DNA from 3 places in the Streptomyces sp. NPDC057438 genome. Region 2 is predicted to be linked to each of the others. Evidence: riboswitches for the same ligand, from Rfam matches in the RefSeq annotation. Region 2 holds a riboswitch; each other region holds the start of a gene.
The links. Region 2 has a riboswitch for thiamine pyrophosphate ahead of thiO (glycine oxidase ThiO). Riboswitches for the same ligand answer to the same signal wherever they lie in the genome.

Region 1 (3,977 bases), on a different contig from region 2:
AGCCGCGCCGCGTGCGAAGCGAAGGTCCAGGCCTGCATCTGACCGTCGTCGTCCAGCTGCGCGGCAACCGCCGCCATGCGCTCCACCACGTCGGCGACGATGCCCTTGGAGTAGAGGAAGGACATGGATCCGGAGGCATCCAGGACCAGAACGACGCGGGCGGTGACTCCCTCCGCACCGTGCTTCCTGAGACTGACGGCCACCTGTTCCTTACGCAGTGACAGACGCTTGCGCATGTCGACGGGCAGCCGTTCCTCGTCCTTGTCCAGACGCGGGCCTGCCGGTGCCGAGGCAGGCGCCGGTGACGGCGCTGCAAGAGGTCGCCCGGCGGCCGGAACGGTGGGTGCCGTGGCCGGAACAGGCGGCGTGGCAGTCGGCGGGACCACGGACGGATCCGAGGACGGGTCGTCGACGGTGATGCCGAAATCGGAGGCCAGCCCCGCGAGTCCTGAGGCGTATCCCTGGCCGACCGCACGGAACTTCCACTGCCCCGCCCGCAGATACAGCTCGCCGCCGATGAACGCGGTCTCCGTCCCCGCCTCCATGGCGAAGTGCGCGATCTCGGTCCGAGTCCCCGCGTCCCACAGCCGCAAGGTCAGTCCGGGCACCTGGCCGAATGTCCCGCCGTCGGCCGACGCACACAGCAGGACCCGCTCGACCACGGGTTCGAGCGCACGCAGGTCCACCTCGACCGTGTCGGTCAGGGCACCGTCGGCACTCTGCTTCCCACGGTGTGCCACGGCGTTCGACGCGTGCCGAGGCTGGTTGTAGAAGACGAAGTCACCGTCGTCGCGTACGCGTCCGACATCGGTGAGCAGCAACGCGGAAGCGTCGACATCGGGTACGCCGGGGCCTTCGGACCACGTCAGTTCGACACGTACCGAAGAGGAGTCGACGGGAAGGTTGGCACCCTTGCTCAGTGCTCTCGCTGTCATGGAGGCAGTCTGCCCGCCGAGGGCGCGGGAGGGCAGACCTGCCGCGATCCGGACAGACCTGCCGCGGTCCGCCGGCGGGTGATGCCCCGGAACGCCGGGGCATCACACGCCGGCCCTCACTCCGCCAGCGGCAGATACACCCGGTTCCCGCCCTGTGCGAACTCCTTGGACTTCTGGAGCATCCCCTCGGCTATCTCGTCCTGGGACGTCCCCTCGGCCGCCGCGCCACCGAACCGCTCCGTGATGCTGCGGCTGATCTTCATCGAGCAGAACTTCGGCCCGCACATGGAGCAGAAGTGGGCCGTCTTGGCCGGCTCCGCCGGGAGCGTCTCGTCGTGGAACGCACGAGCCGTGTCGGGATCGAGGGCCAGGTTGAACTGGTCCTCCCAGCGGAACTCGAAGCGGGCGTCCGACAACGCGTCGTCCCACGCCTGTGCGCCCGGGTGCCCCTTGGCCAGGTCCGCCGCATGAGCAGCGATCTTGTAGGTGATGACGCCCGTCTTCACGTCGTCACGATCGGGCAGCCCCAGGTGCTCCTTGGGCGTGACATAGCAGAGCATCGCGGTGCCCCACCACGCGATCATCGCGGCACCGATGCCCGAGGTGATGTGGTCGTACGCCGGGGCGATATCCGTGGTCAGCGGGCCGAGCGTATAGAACGGAGCCTCGTCGCAGATCTCCTGCTGCAGCTCGATGTTCTCCTTGATCTTGTGCATCGGGACATGTCCCGGGCCCTCGATCATCGTCTGTACCTGGAAACCCTTGGCGATCGCGTTGAGTTCCCCGAGCGTGCGCAACTCCGCGAACTGCGCCTCGTCGTTGGCGTCCGCGATGGACCCCGGCCGCAGACCGTCGCCCAGCGAGTACGTCACGTCGTAGGCGGCGAGGATCTCGCACAGTTCCGCGAAGTTCTCGTAGAGGAACGACTCCTTGTGGTGGGCCAGGCACCAGGCCGCCATGATCGAGCCGCCGCGCGAGACGATGCCGGTCTTTCGGTTCGCGGTGAGCGGTACGTACGCCAGGCGCACACCCGCGTGGACCGTCATGTAGTCGACGCCCTGCTCGGCCTGCTCGATGACCGTGTCCTTGTAGATCTCCCAGGTCAGCTCCTCGGCCCGGCCGTCGACCTTCTCCAGTGCCTGGTAGAGCGGCACGGTGCCGATGGGCACGGGGGAGTTGCGCAGCACCCACTCGCGGGTGGTGTGGATGTTCCGGCCCGTGGACAGGTCCATGACCGTGTCGGCGCCCCAGCGGGTCGCCCAGGTCATCTTCTCGACCTCCTCCTCGATGGAGGAGGTGACCGCGGAGTTGCCGATGTTGGCGTTGACCTTCACCAGGAACCGCTTGCCGATGATCATCGGCTCGATCTCCGGGTGGTTCACGTTCGCGGGCAGTACGGCCCTGCCCGCGGCGATCTCCTCACGGACGACCTCGGGCGAGACGTTCTCCCGTACGGCCACGTACTCCATCTCCGGGGTGATCTCCCCGCGCCGTGCGTAGGCGAGCTGCGTCACCGCCCGGCCGTCGCGGCTCCGGAGCGGCTGACGTGGCCGCCCCGGGAACACCGCGTCGAGGTTGCGCAGTCCGCCGCGCGGCGAGGTGTGCTTGATCCCGTCGTCCTCGGGGCGCACGGGGCGGCCCGCGTACTCCTCGGTGTCTCCCCGGGCGATGATCCAGTTCTCGCGAACGGGAAGCAGCCCCCGCCGCACGTCGGTCTCCACCGCCGGATCGGTGTACGGGCCGGAGGTGTCGTACAAGGTGACGGACTGTCCGTTGGTCAGGTGCACCTGGCGGACCGGCACCCGCAGATCGGGGCGAGAGCCCTCGATGTACGCCTTGTGCCAGCCGATGGACTTCCCGGCCTCCAGGGGCTGTTGACTCGCGGTTTCTTCGCCCTCGGACGGAGCGGATGTCCCGCCCGTCTGACTGGAGGCAGGCGTGCGTGTGTCCTCGATGGTCATGAGACCTACTCCCTACGCCGGCATTACCCGGTAACAGGTTCAGCGGTCGACGCAGCGATTTCCGCCCGGCGATGTTCCACGTGAAACATCGCGTCTGCGGAGGTCAGCGCCCTCTCAGCCCGGTGCTCCGAGCTCCCGCGTGTGCAAAGGTGCCTCCACGCTAGCGGCAGATGTGGCGCGGTGAACAGTGGGCATCGCTCGTTCTTGCGATGATCGGTCGGTGACCACGACGCAGCAGCCCCCACCTCCGCCCCCCGAGCCTCCCCACGGTCATGGCCCCGGAAGCGGTCATGGGCATGGATCCGACGGCGGCCACGGCTACGGTCCAGGAGGCGGCCACGGCTCCGGCGGCGGCCGGGGCTCCGGGGACGGCCACGGACACGGCCCGTCCTCCGGCGGCCACGGGCACTCCCACAGTCACGGCCCGGCCGCTCCCGTTTCGCAGCACCTGCGCAAGGTCATCGCGGCGGTGCTGATCCCCTTCGCGACCGCAGTCGTCGTCGGCCTCGTCGTGCTCTGGCCCGGCGGCGCCCCCGGGCACGAGCGCACCGGTGTGGGCTTCGACCGGCAGACACAGCAGGCCACTGTCACAAAGGTCGACGAGGTCGCCTGTTCGTCGGTGAACGCCTCGGGCGATTCCCCGACCGGCAACACCTCCACCGCCGAGGGATCCTCCGCCCAGCAACAGGCCGACGGCACCTGCAAGAAGGCCACGATCCGCGTCGACACCGGCGACGACAAGGGCCGTACGTTCACAGAGATCGTTCAGCCGGACCAGTCGCGGCAACTGGAGCAGGGCCAGGAGGTCGTGGTCGCGTACGAGCCCGCCGCGCCCAAGGACCTGCAGTACTCGGTCACCGATGTGAACCGGAAGCTCCCGATGGCTCTGCTCGCCGGGATCTTCGCCCTCGCCGTCGTGGTGGTGGGCCGGATGCGCGGTGTCATGGCCCTGGTGGCGCTCGCCATCAGCTTCATGGTGCTGACCCTCTTCATCCTGCCGGCCATCCTCCAGGGCTCGAACCCCCTGGTGGTGGCGGTGATCGGGGCAAGCGCCATCATGCTGATCGCCCTGTACATGTGC
Region 2 (3,977 bases):
CGCGAGTGCGACGTCCGACGCCGTTCCCGCGCCCGCGTCGAGGATCACGGGCACGCCCGCGTGCTCCACGATCAGCTGGAAGTTGTGCGGGTTGCGGATGCCGAGCCCCGACCCGATCGGCGAACCGAGCGGCATGATCGCGGCACAGCCCACGTCCTCCAGCTTCCGCGCGAGCACGGGATCGTCGTTCGTGTACGGCAGCACGGTGAAACCGTCGTCGACGAGCGTCTCGGCGGCGTCGAGCAGCTCGATGGGGTCGGGCAGCAGCGTGCGCTCGTCGGCGATGACCTCCAGCTTGACCAGGGACGTCCCGAGCGCCTCCCGCGCGAGGCGGGCCGTCAGCACGGCCTCGCCCGCCGTGAAGCAGCCGGCCGTGTTGGGCAGCACCCGGATGCCGAGCCGGTCGAGCACGGACAGGACGGAGCCGTGCACGGACGCCTTCACGCGGCGCATCGCCACGGTCGTCAGCTCCGTGCCGGAGGCCACCAGCGCACGCTCCAGGACGTCCAGGCCGGCCGCCCCGCCGGTGCCCATGATCAGGCGGGACGAGTAGGTCGTGCCGCCGAGGACGAAGGGGTCGTCTGCCATGCGGTCAGCCTCCTTGGACGGCGGTGAGGACCTCGACGCGGTCCCCCTCGGCGAGGGCGGTGGTGGTCCACCGCGCGCGCGGGACGACGGTTTCGTTGAGCGCGGCGGCGACACCGGAGGGCGACGGGGTGAGCGTGCGCACCAGGGCGTCCAGCGCCGTGCCGGGCGCGATCAGCCGCCGTTCCCCGTTCACGAGCACGGTCAGGGTCCCGGAGGTGTTCATACGGGCTGCTCCATGAGTCGGCGGGCCGCGCCGGCGCGGAACCGCAGCGGTGTGAAGTCGCGGGCCTCCTCCGGCAGTTCGCCCGTGGTCAGCACATGGGCCAGGACATCGCCGGTGACCGGGGTGAGAAGCACCCCGTTGCGGTGGTGCCCGGTCGCGAGGATCAGGCCGTCGAGCCCGGTGGGCCCGAGGAGCGGCGCGTTGTCGGGGGAGGCGGGCCGCAGGCCCGCGCGCATCTCGGTGAGCGGGAGTTCGGTGATCCCGGGGACGAGTTCATGGGCGTCCCGCAGCAGTTCGTACACCCCGCCCGCGGTCACCGTGGTGTCCCAGCCCTGCTCCTCGCTGGTCGCGCCGACGACGAGTTCGCCGTTCTCGCGCGGCACCAGGTAGACATGGCTGCCGCGCACCACGGCCCGCACGGTACGGCTCAGGAAGGGCGCGTACGGCTCCGGCACGGTCAGCCGCAGCACCTGTCCCTTCACCGGCCGCACCGGCGGCACCACGTCGTCCGGGACCCCGGCGAGCCGCCCGCTGAGGCTGCCGGCCGCGAGGACGACCCGCCCGGCGGACAGCCGGTCGTCCTCTCGGGTGCGGACCCCGGTGGCCCGCTCCCGGTCCACCGTCAGCTCCTCGGCCCGGGTCCGGTGGAACACCACCCCGGCCCGCCCGCAGGCCGCGACGAGGGCCCTGGAGAGCCGCCTCGGGTCGATCTGGTGGTCCCCGTCGGCCCGCAGCCCGCCCCGCACCCCGGGTGCGAGCATCGGCTCCAGCCGGCGGCAGTCGCGGCCGCTCAGCCACTCCGGGTCCAGCCCCGACCGGCGTTGCAGGGCGTGCAGTTCACGCAGATGGGCGCGGTCGTCGGCGTCCAGCGCGACGGCGAGCGTGCCGCAGCGGCGGTAGCCGAGACCGAGGCCGGTCGCCTCCGTCAGCTCGGCCACGAATCCCGGATAGCGGCGTGCGGACTCCACGTTGAGCCCCAGCAGCGTCTGCTCGCCGTAGTGCAGTTCGGTGACGGCGGCGAGCATCCCGGCCGCCACCTGCGCGGCCCCGCCGCCCGGCTCGGGATCGACCACGGCCGTGGCGAACCCGCGCAGCGCGGCCCGCCACGCCGTCACGAGCCCGATGATTCCGCCCCCCACGACGAGGACGTCTGACGTGTGCGTACGCGACATGGGCGTCCAGCCCCTCCCTTCGCCGGCATGACCCGGATCAGGTTCGTACGGTCGGAGGCCGCCAGCCTCCCTCTCAGCCCGGTGCGTCCGGGCTCCCGCGAGTGCTCTACGGTGGCCCACCCTAGCCCTCACCGTTCGCCTCAGAAAGGGAGCCTCCGCCCATGGCCCGCTCGCTCGACGGTCTCGTCCTCGCCCCCGTCGCCGACCAGGCCCCGGGCCAGGTGGGCACCCGGACCCGGTTCGTCTACCACGAGAGGGACGGCGAGATCTGGGCCGAGTACACGGGCGGCGACGTCGTGCGCGGCCGTCTCGTGGGCACGCGCGCGGGGGACCGGCTGGACTTCCGGTACGTGCAGCTGAAGACCGACGGGACCACCGCGTCCGGGCACTGCGCCTCACTGGTCGTCGAACTGGCCGACGGGCGCGTCCGGCTGGAGGAGACCTGGGAGTGGGAGTCGGGGCCGGGCAGCGGGACGAGCGTGGTGGAGGAGGTCGTGGGGCAGGTCGCGGGGGAGTGACCGCCGCCCCACCGGCTGACCGACCGGATGCCGGTTGTCTATGGTGACCGGGTGAGCGAGCAGATGCGGCACAGGGGCGGGACGCCGGCGCGGCGCGTGGTCGTCGTGGGCGCGGGCATGGCGGGCGTGCAGACCGCGGTCGCGCTGCGCGAACAGGGCTTCAGCGGCGACGTGACACTGATCGGGGCCGAGCCCCATCAGCCCTACGACCGCCCGCCGTTGTCGAAGGCCGTGCTGCTCGGCAAGGCCGAGGGCTCCGCCTTCGACGTCGACTTCGAGGCGCTCGGCATCGAACTCCTGCTGGGCCGCGAGGTGCTGGGCCTGCGCCCCGCCGACCACGCGCTCGACACGGCTGCCGGGCCCGTCCCGTACGACCTCCTCGTCCTCGCGACCGGCGCGGAACCGATCATGCTGCCCGGTGCCGAGGGCGTGCCCGGGGTGCATCTGCTGCGGACCCTGGACGACGCCGAGCGGCTGCGGCCCGTCCTGGCCCGCCAGCACGACATCGTGGTCGTCGGCGCGGGCTGGATCGGCGCCGAGTTCGCCACGGCCGCGCGCGAGGCGGGCTGCGCGGTGACGGTCGTCGAGGCGGCCGACCGCCCGCTCGCGGGCGCGCTGCCGGCGGAGGTGGCCGCGCCGATGGCCGCCTGGTACGCCGACAGCGGGGCCACCCTGCGCACCCACGCGCGCGTGGAGCGCGTCGAGCCCGGGACGGTGGTCCTGGACGACGGCACCCGCGTGCCGGCGGGCGCGGTCGTCGTCGGTATCGGCGCGCGCCCCGCCACGGCCTGGCTGAAGGACTCCGGCATCGAGCTGGGCACGTACGGCGAGGTGGTGGCCGACGACCACCTGCGCGCCTCCGCGCCCGACGTCTACGCGGTCGGCGACTGCGCCTCCTTCCCCTCGGGCAGGTACGGCCGGCGCCTCCTCGTCCACCACTGGGACAACGCCCTCCAAGGCCCCCGCACGGTCGCGGCGAACATCGTCGGCGAGACCCCCGCGCCCTACGACCCCGTCCCCTACTTCTGGTCCGAGCAGTTCGGCCGTTTCGTCCAGTACGCCGGGGACCACGCCTCGGCCGACACCATGGTCCGGCGCGGCGACCCCACCGGCGCCGCCTGGTCGGTCTGCTGGCTCCGCGAAGGCCGCCTGGTCGCCCTGCTGGCCGTGGGCCGGCCCCGGGACCTGGCCCAGGGCCGCCGCCTGATCGAGGCGGGCACGCCGGTGGACCCGGAGCTGCTCAGGGACCCGGCCCGGCCCTTGAAGGCGGCGGCGCTCTAGAGCCGGCCCCGGGCGCCCCGGCTACCCACTGTCAGTCCCAGATGGCAGTCTTGGAGACGTGACCGAGATTGACGCAAAGATCGATGCTCTCGTCCCCGCGTGGCTGACCCTCCCCGACATCGCAGAGATGCTGGACGTCGAGGTGACCCGGGTGCGGCAGCTGGTGAAGGAAGGCCAGCTCATCGCCGTACGCCG
Region 3 (3,977 bases), on a different contig from region 2:
ACACGGGCGCGTACGCCGTCGGCTGGCGCTTCGGCACGCACAAGCTCGCGCCGCGCATCAGCCCCGGCAAGACCCGTGAGGGACTGCTCGGCGCGATCGCCTTCGCCATGGTGGCGGGCGCGCTGCTCATGGAGTTCGTCATCGAGGGCGGTGCCTGGTGGCAGGGCCTGCTCCTCGGCCTCGCCGTCGCGGCCAGCGCCACGCTGGGCGACCTCGGCGAGTCCATGATCAAGCGGGACCTCGGCATCAAGGACATGGGCACGCTGCTGCCGGGCCACGGCGGCATCATGGACCGCCTGGACTCCCTCCTGCCGACGGCTCCGGTGGTGTGGCTGCTCCTGGTGCTGTTCGTGGGCTCCGGCTGACCGCGATCTCGTGCGTCGCAGACGTGCGGTCTTCCGACGAGGCCCGCTGTCCGAGAGGCGGCGGGCCTCATCCGTGTCCCGGCTCGGGCGGTCGAGGCGGTCCCGCCCGCACAGCCGCGGACCGACTCGCATGCGCCAGGCACTCGCGCGCGGGTGACCAGGGCTTCCCCGCGCTTTCTGGTTGCCGGGCCGTCCCCGGGCCGTGCGTCGTCCTCCGACCGTGACGGTCGGCGCCCACGGGTGACCACCCCCACCCCCGCTCCGGCCTGGGACGGCCGAATCGATCTGCGACACTGGGAGGGTTATGCCGAAGCCCGGAGAACTCACATTCGTCGCCCCCCGCGGAGCCAAGAAGCCGCCGCGGCATCTTGCTGATCTTTCGCCTGTGGAGCGTAAGGAAGCCGTTGCCGCGATCGGGGAGAAGCCGTTTCGCGCCAAGCAGCTCTCGCAGCACTACTTCGCGCGCTACGCGCACGACCCGGAGCAGTGGACCGACATCCCCGCGGGCGCGCGCGCGAAGCTGCGGGAGGCGTTGCTCCCGGAGCTGATGACGGTCGTGCGGCACCTGTCGACCGACCAGGACACCACCCGCAAGACGCTGTGGCGGCTGTTCGACGGGACGCTCGTCGAGTCGGTCCTGATGCGGTACCCGGACCGGGTGACGATGTGCATCAGTTCGCAGGCCGGGTGCGGGATGAACTGCCCGTTCTGCGCGACCGGACAGGCCGGGCTCGACCGGAATCTGTCCACCGCCGAGATCGTCCACCAGATCGTGGACGGGATGAGGGCGCTCAGGGACGGTGAGATTCCCGGCGGGCCCGCGAGGCTGTCCAACATCGTCTTCATGGGGATGGGCGAGCCGCTCGCCAACTACAACCGGGTCGTCGGTGCCATCCGTCGGCTCACCGATCCGGAGCCGGACGGGCTGGGGCTGTCGCAGCGCGGGATCACCGTGTCGACGGTGGGGCTGGTGCCCGCCATCCATCGGTTCGCCGACGAGGGGTTCAAGTGCCGGCTCGCCATCTCCCTGCACGCGCCGGACGACGAACTGCGCGACACCCTCGTCCCCGTGAACACGCGGTGGAAGGTGCGTGAGGTCCTCGACGCCGGGTGGGAGTACACGGCCCGGTCCGGACGCCGGCTGTCGATCGAGTACGCGCTGATCCGGGACATCAACGACCAGGCGTGGCGCGGTGACCGGCTGGGCCGGCTGCTCAAGGGCAAGCCGGTGCACGTGAACCTGATTCCGCTGAACCCCACTCCGGGGTCCAAGTGGACGGCCTCCCGGCCCGAGGACGAGAAGGCGTTCGTCGAGGCCATCGCCGCCCACGGGGTGCCGGTGACCGTCCGGGACACCCGCGGCCAGGAGATCGACGGTGCGTGCGGGCAGCTGGCGGCCACCGAGCGGTAGACCGCGGACGGGTTGTTCGGGGCCGGCGGCCAGGGAGCGGCACACGGCCACCGGCAGGAGTCGTAAACCGGCCACGGGGTACGCTGACCCCGTACACATCTTCATATTCCGACAGGGGAGCGCCACAGCGCTGAGAGTGCGGCAAGCGGGCCGCAGACCCTCTGAACCTCGCCCAGGTCATTCTGGGTAGGAAGTTCGGTCATCACTCAAGCTGTTGCGCCCTGCCCGGGTGGCTCCGGATCTCCGGAGCCACCCGGGCAGGGCCGCGTCTCTTCCTGGTCACCCCAGGAGGAATCCAGTGCAGTCAGCGCACATCAGAACATTCGTCGCCGCGGCCGTCGGCCTCGGGCTCGTCACGCTGTCCGCGTGTGGGTCCTCGTCCTCCGGGGACAGCGGGTCGGGGGCCGGCTCCAAGACCGTCACGCTCGTCAGCCACGGCTCCTTCGCCTACTCCAAGGACGTGCTGAAGGCGTTCGAGAAGGAGTCCGGGTACAAGGTCAAGGTCCTCAAGAGCGGGGACGCGGGCCAGGCCGTCAACCAGGCCATCCTGACCAAGGACAACCCGCAGGGCGACGTCTTCTTCGGCGTCGACAACACCCTGCTGTCCCGCGCCCTCGACAACGGCCTCTTCCAGCCGTACGAGGCGAAGGGGCTCGACAAGGTCGGCGCCGCGTACCAGCTGGACGAGGCCGAACACCGGGTCACGCCCATCGACTCCGGTGACATCTGCGTCAACTACGACAAGGCGTACTTCGAGAAGAACAAGATCGAGCCGCCGAAGACCTTCGACGATCTGATCAAGCCCGAGTACAAGGACCTCCTCGTCACCGAGAACGCCTCCACCTCCTCGCCGGGCCTCGGTTTCGTCCTCGGCACGGCCGCGAAGTACGGCGACGGTGGCTGGGAGGGCTACTGGAAGAAGCTCAAGGCCAACGGCGTGAAGGTCGTGGACGGCTGGGAGCAGGCGTACTACCAGGAGTTCTCCGGGTCGACGGACGGCAGGAAGGCGGGGGGCGACCGGCCGCTCGTCGTGTCGTACGCCTCCTCGCCGCCCGCCGAGGTCGTCTACGCGGACCCGCGTCCGAAGACCGCGCCGACCGGGGTCGCGGACGGCACCTGCTTCCGGCAGATCGAGTTCGCCGGGCTGCTGAACAACGCGAGGAACACCGAGGGCGGCAAGGCGCTGATCGACTTCCTGATCTCGAAGAGGTTCCAGGAGGACATGCCGCTCAACATGTTCGTGTACCCGGTGGTCGACGGGGCGGCCGTGCCCGCCGAGTTCACCGAGTACGGGCCCGCGGCGAAGGATCCCGAGACCATGGCGCCGGAGAAGATCGCCGAGAAGCGTGACCAGTGGGTCAAGTCGTGGACCTCGCTCGTACTGAAGTAGCGAAGCCGCCAACGGGGCCGGGGAGGCCGAAGGCGCCTGCCGGGACCGGGGCGCGCGGTTCCCGTCGGACGGGGAGCGCGGCGAGGCTCGGGCTGATGGCCCTGCCCGTCGCGTTCTTCGGGGTGTTCTTCGCCTATCCCGTCGCCGCGATCGTCGCACGGGGGCTGAAAGCCAGCGGGAGCTGGGACCTCGGGCGGATCGGGGAGGTGCTGGGCGACTCCGGCATCCGGCACGTGCTGTGGTTCACCACCTGGCAGGCGCTCGTCTCGACCGCCCTCACCCTGCTGATCGCGCTCCCTGGCGCGTATGTGTTCGCGCGCTTCGATTTCAGGGGCAAGGACGTGCTGCGCGCTGTCGTGACCGTCCCGTTCGTGCTGCCGACCGTGGTCGTCGGCACGGCCTTCCTGGCCCTGGTCGGACGGGGCGGGCTGTTCGACGAGTTGTGGGGCGTACGGCTGGACACCACGGTCTGGGCGATCCTGCTCGCGCATGTCTTCTTCAACTACGCGGTCGTCGTCCGGACCGTGGGCGGGCTGTGGTCGCAGCTGGACCTGCGGCAGGAGGAGGCCGCGCGGATGCTCGGGGCGTCCCCTCTGGCGGCCTGGCGGAGGGTGACGCTCCCGGCGCTCGCACCCGCCGTGGCCGCCGCGGCGCTGATGGTCTTCCTGTTCACCTTCACTTCCTTCGGGGTGGTGCAGATCCTCGGCGGGCCGACCTTCTCGACCCTCGAAGTGGAGATCTACCGGCAGACCTCGGAGATCTTCGACCTGCCGGCGGCCGCCGTGCTGACGCTCGTGCAGTTCTTCGCCGT

Region 1: linked by a shared signal. The riboswitch ahead of thiC (phosphomethylpyrimidine synthase ThiC) and the one ahead of thiO (glycine oxidase ThiO) in region 2 are both predicted to bind thiamine pyrophosphate.
Region 3: linked by a shared signal. The riboswitch ahead of ACFU5F_RS27625 (thiamine ABC transporter substrate binding subunit) and the one ahead of thiO (glycine oxidase ThiO) in region 2 are both predicted to bind thiamine pyrophosphate.

Annotation. Positions count from the first base shown of each region.
Region 1 is NZ_JBHVDD010000045.1:34,492-38,468, forward strand. It holds gene ACFU5F_RS23780 (VWA domain-containing protein) at 1-935, opposite strand, end outside; gene thiC (phosphomethylpyrimidine synthase ThiC) at 1,052-2,896, opposite strand; TPP riboswitch at 2,889-3,045, opposite strand; gene ACFU5F_RS23790 (YibE/F family protein) at 3,117-3,977, shown strand, end outside.
Region 2 is NZ_JBHVDD010000038.1:35,644-39,620, reverse strand. It holds gene ACFU5F_RS21610 (thiazole synthase) at 1-588, opposite strand, end outside; gene thiS (sulfur carrier protein ThiS) at 593-793, opposite strand; gene thiO (glycine oxidase ThiO) at 808-1,983, opposite strand; TPP riboswitch at 1,981-2,092, opposite strand; gene ACFU5F_RS21595 (hypothetical protein) at 2,145-2,501, shown strand; gene ACFU5F_RS21590 (NAD(P)/FAD-dependent oxidoreductase) at 2,565-3,782, shown strand; gene ACFU5F_RS21585 (Rv2175c family DNA-binding protein) at 3,841-3,977, shown strand, end outside.
Region 3 is NZ_JBHVDD010000060.1:3,379-7,355, forward strand. It holds gene ACFU5F_RS27615 (phosphatidate cytidylyltransferase) at 1-365, shown strand, start outside; gene rlmN (23S rRNA (adenine(2503)-C(2))-methyltransferase RlmN) at 670-1,776, shown strand; TPP riboswitch at 1,880-1,987, shown strand; gene ACFU5F_RS27625 (thiamine ABC transporter substrate binding subunit) at 2,075-3,166, shown strand; gene ACFU5F_RS27630 (ABC transporter permease) at 3,142-3,977, shown strand, end outside.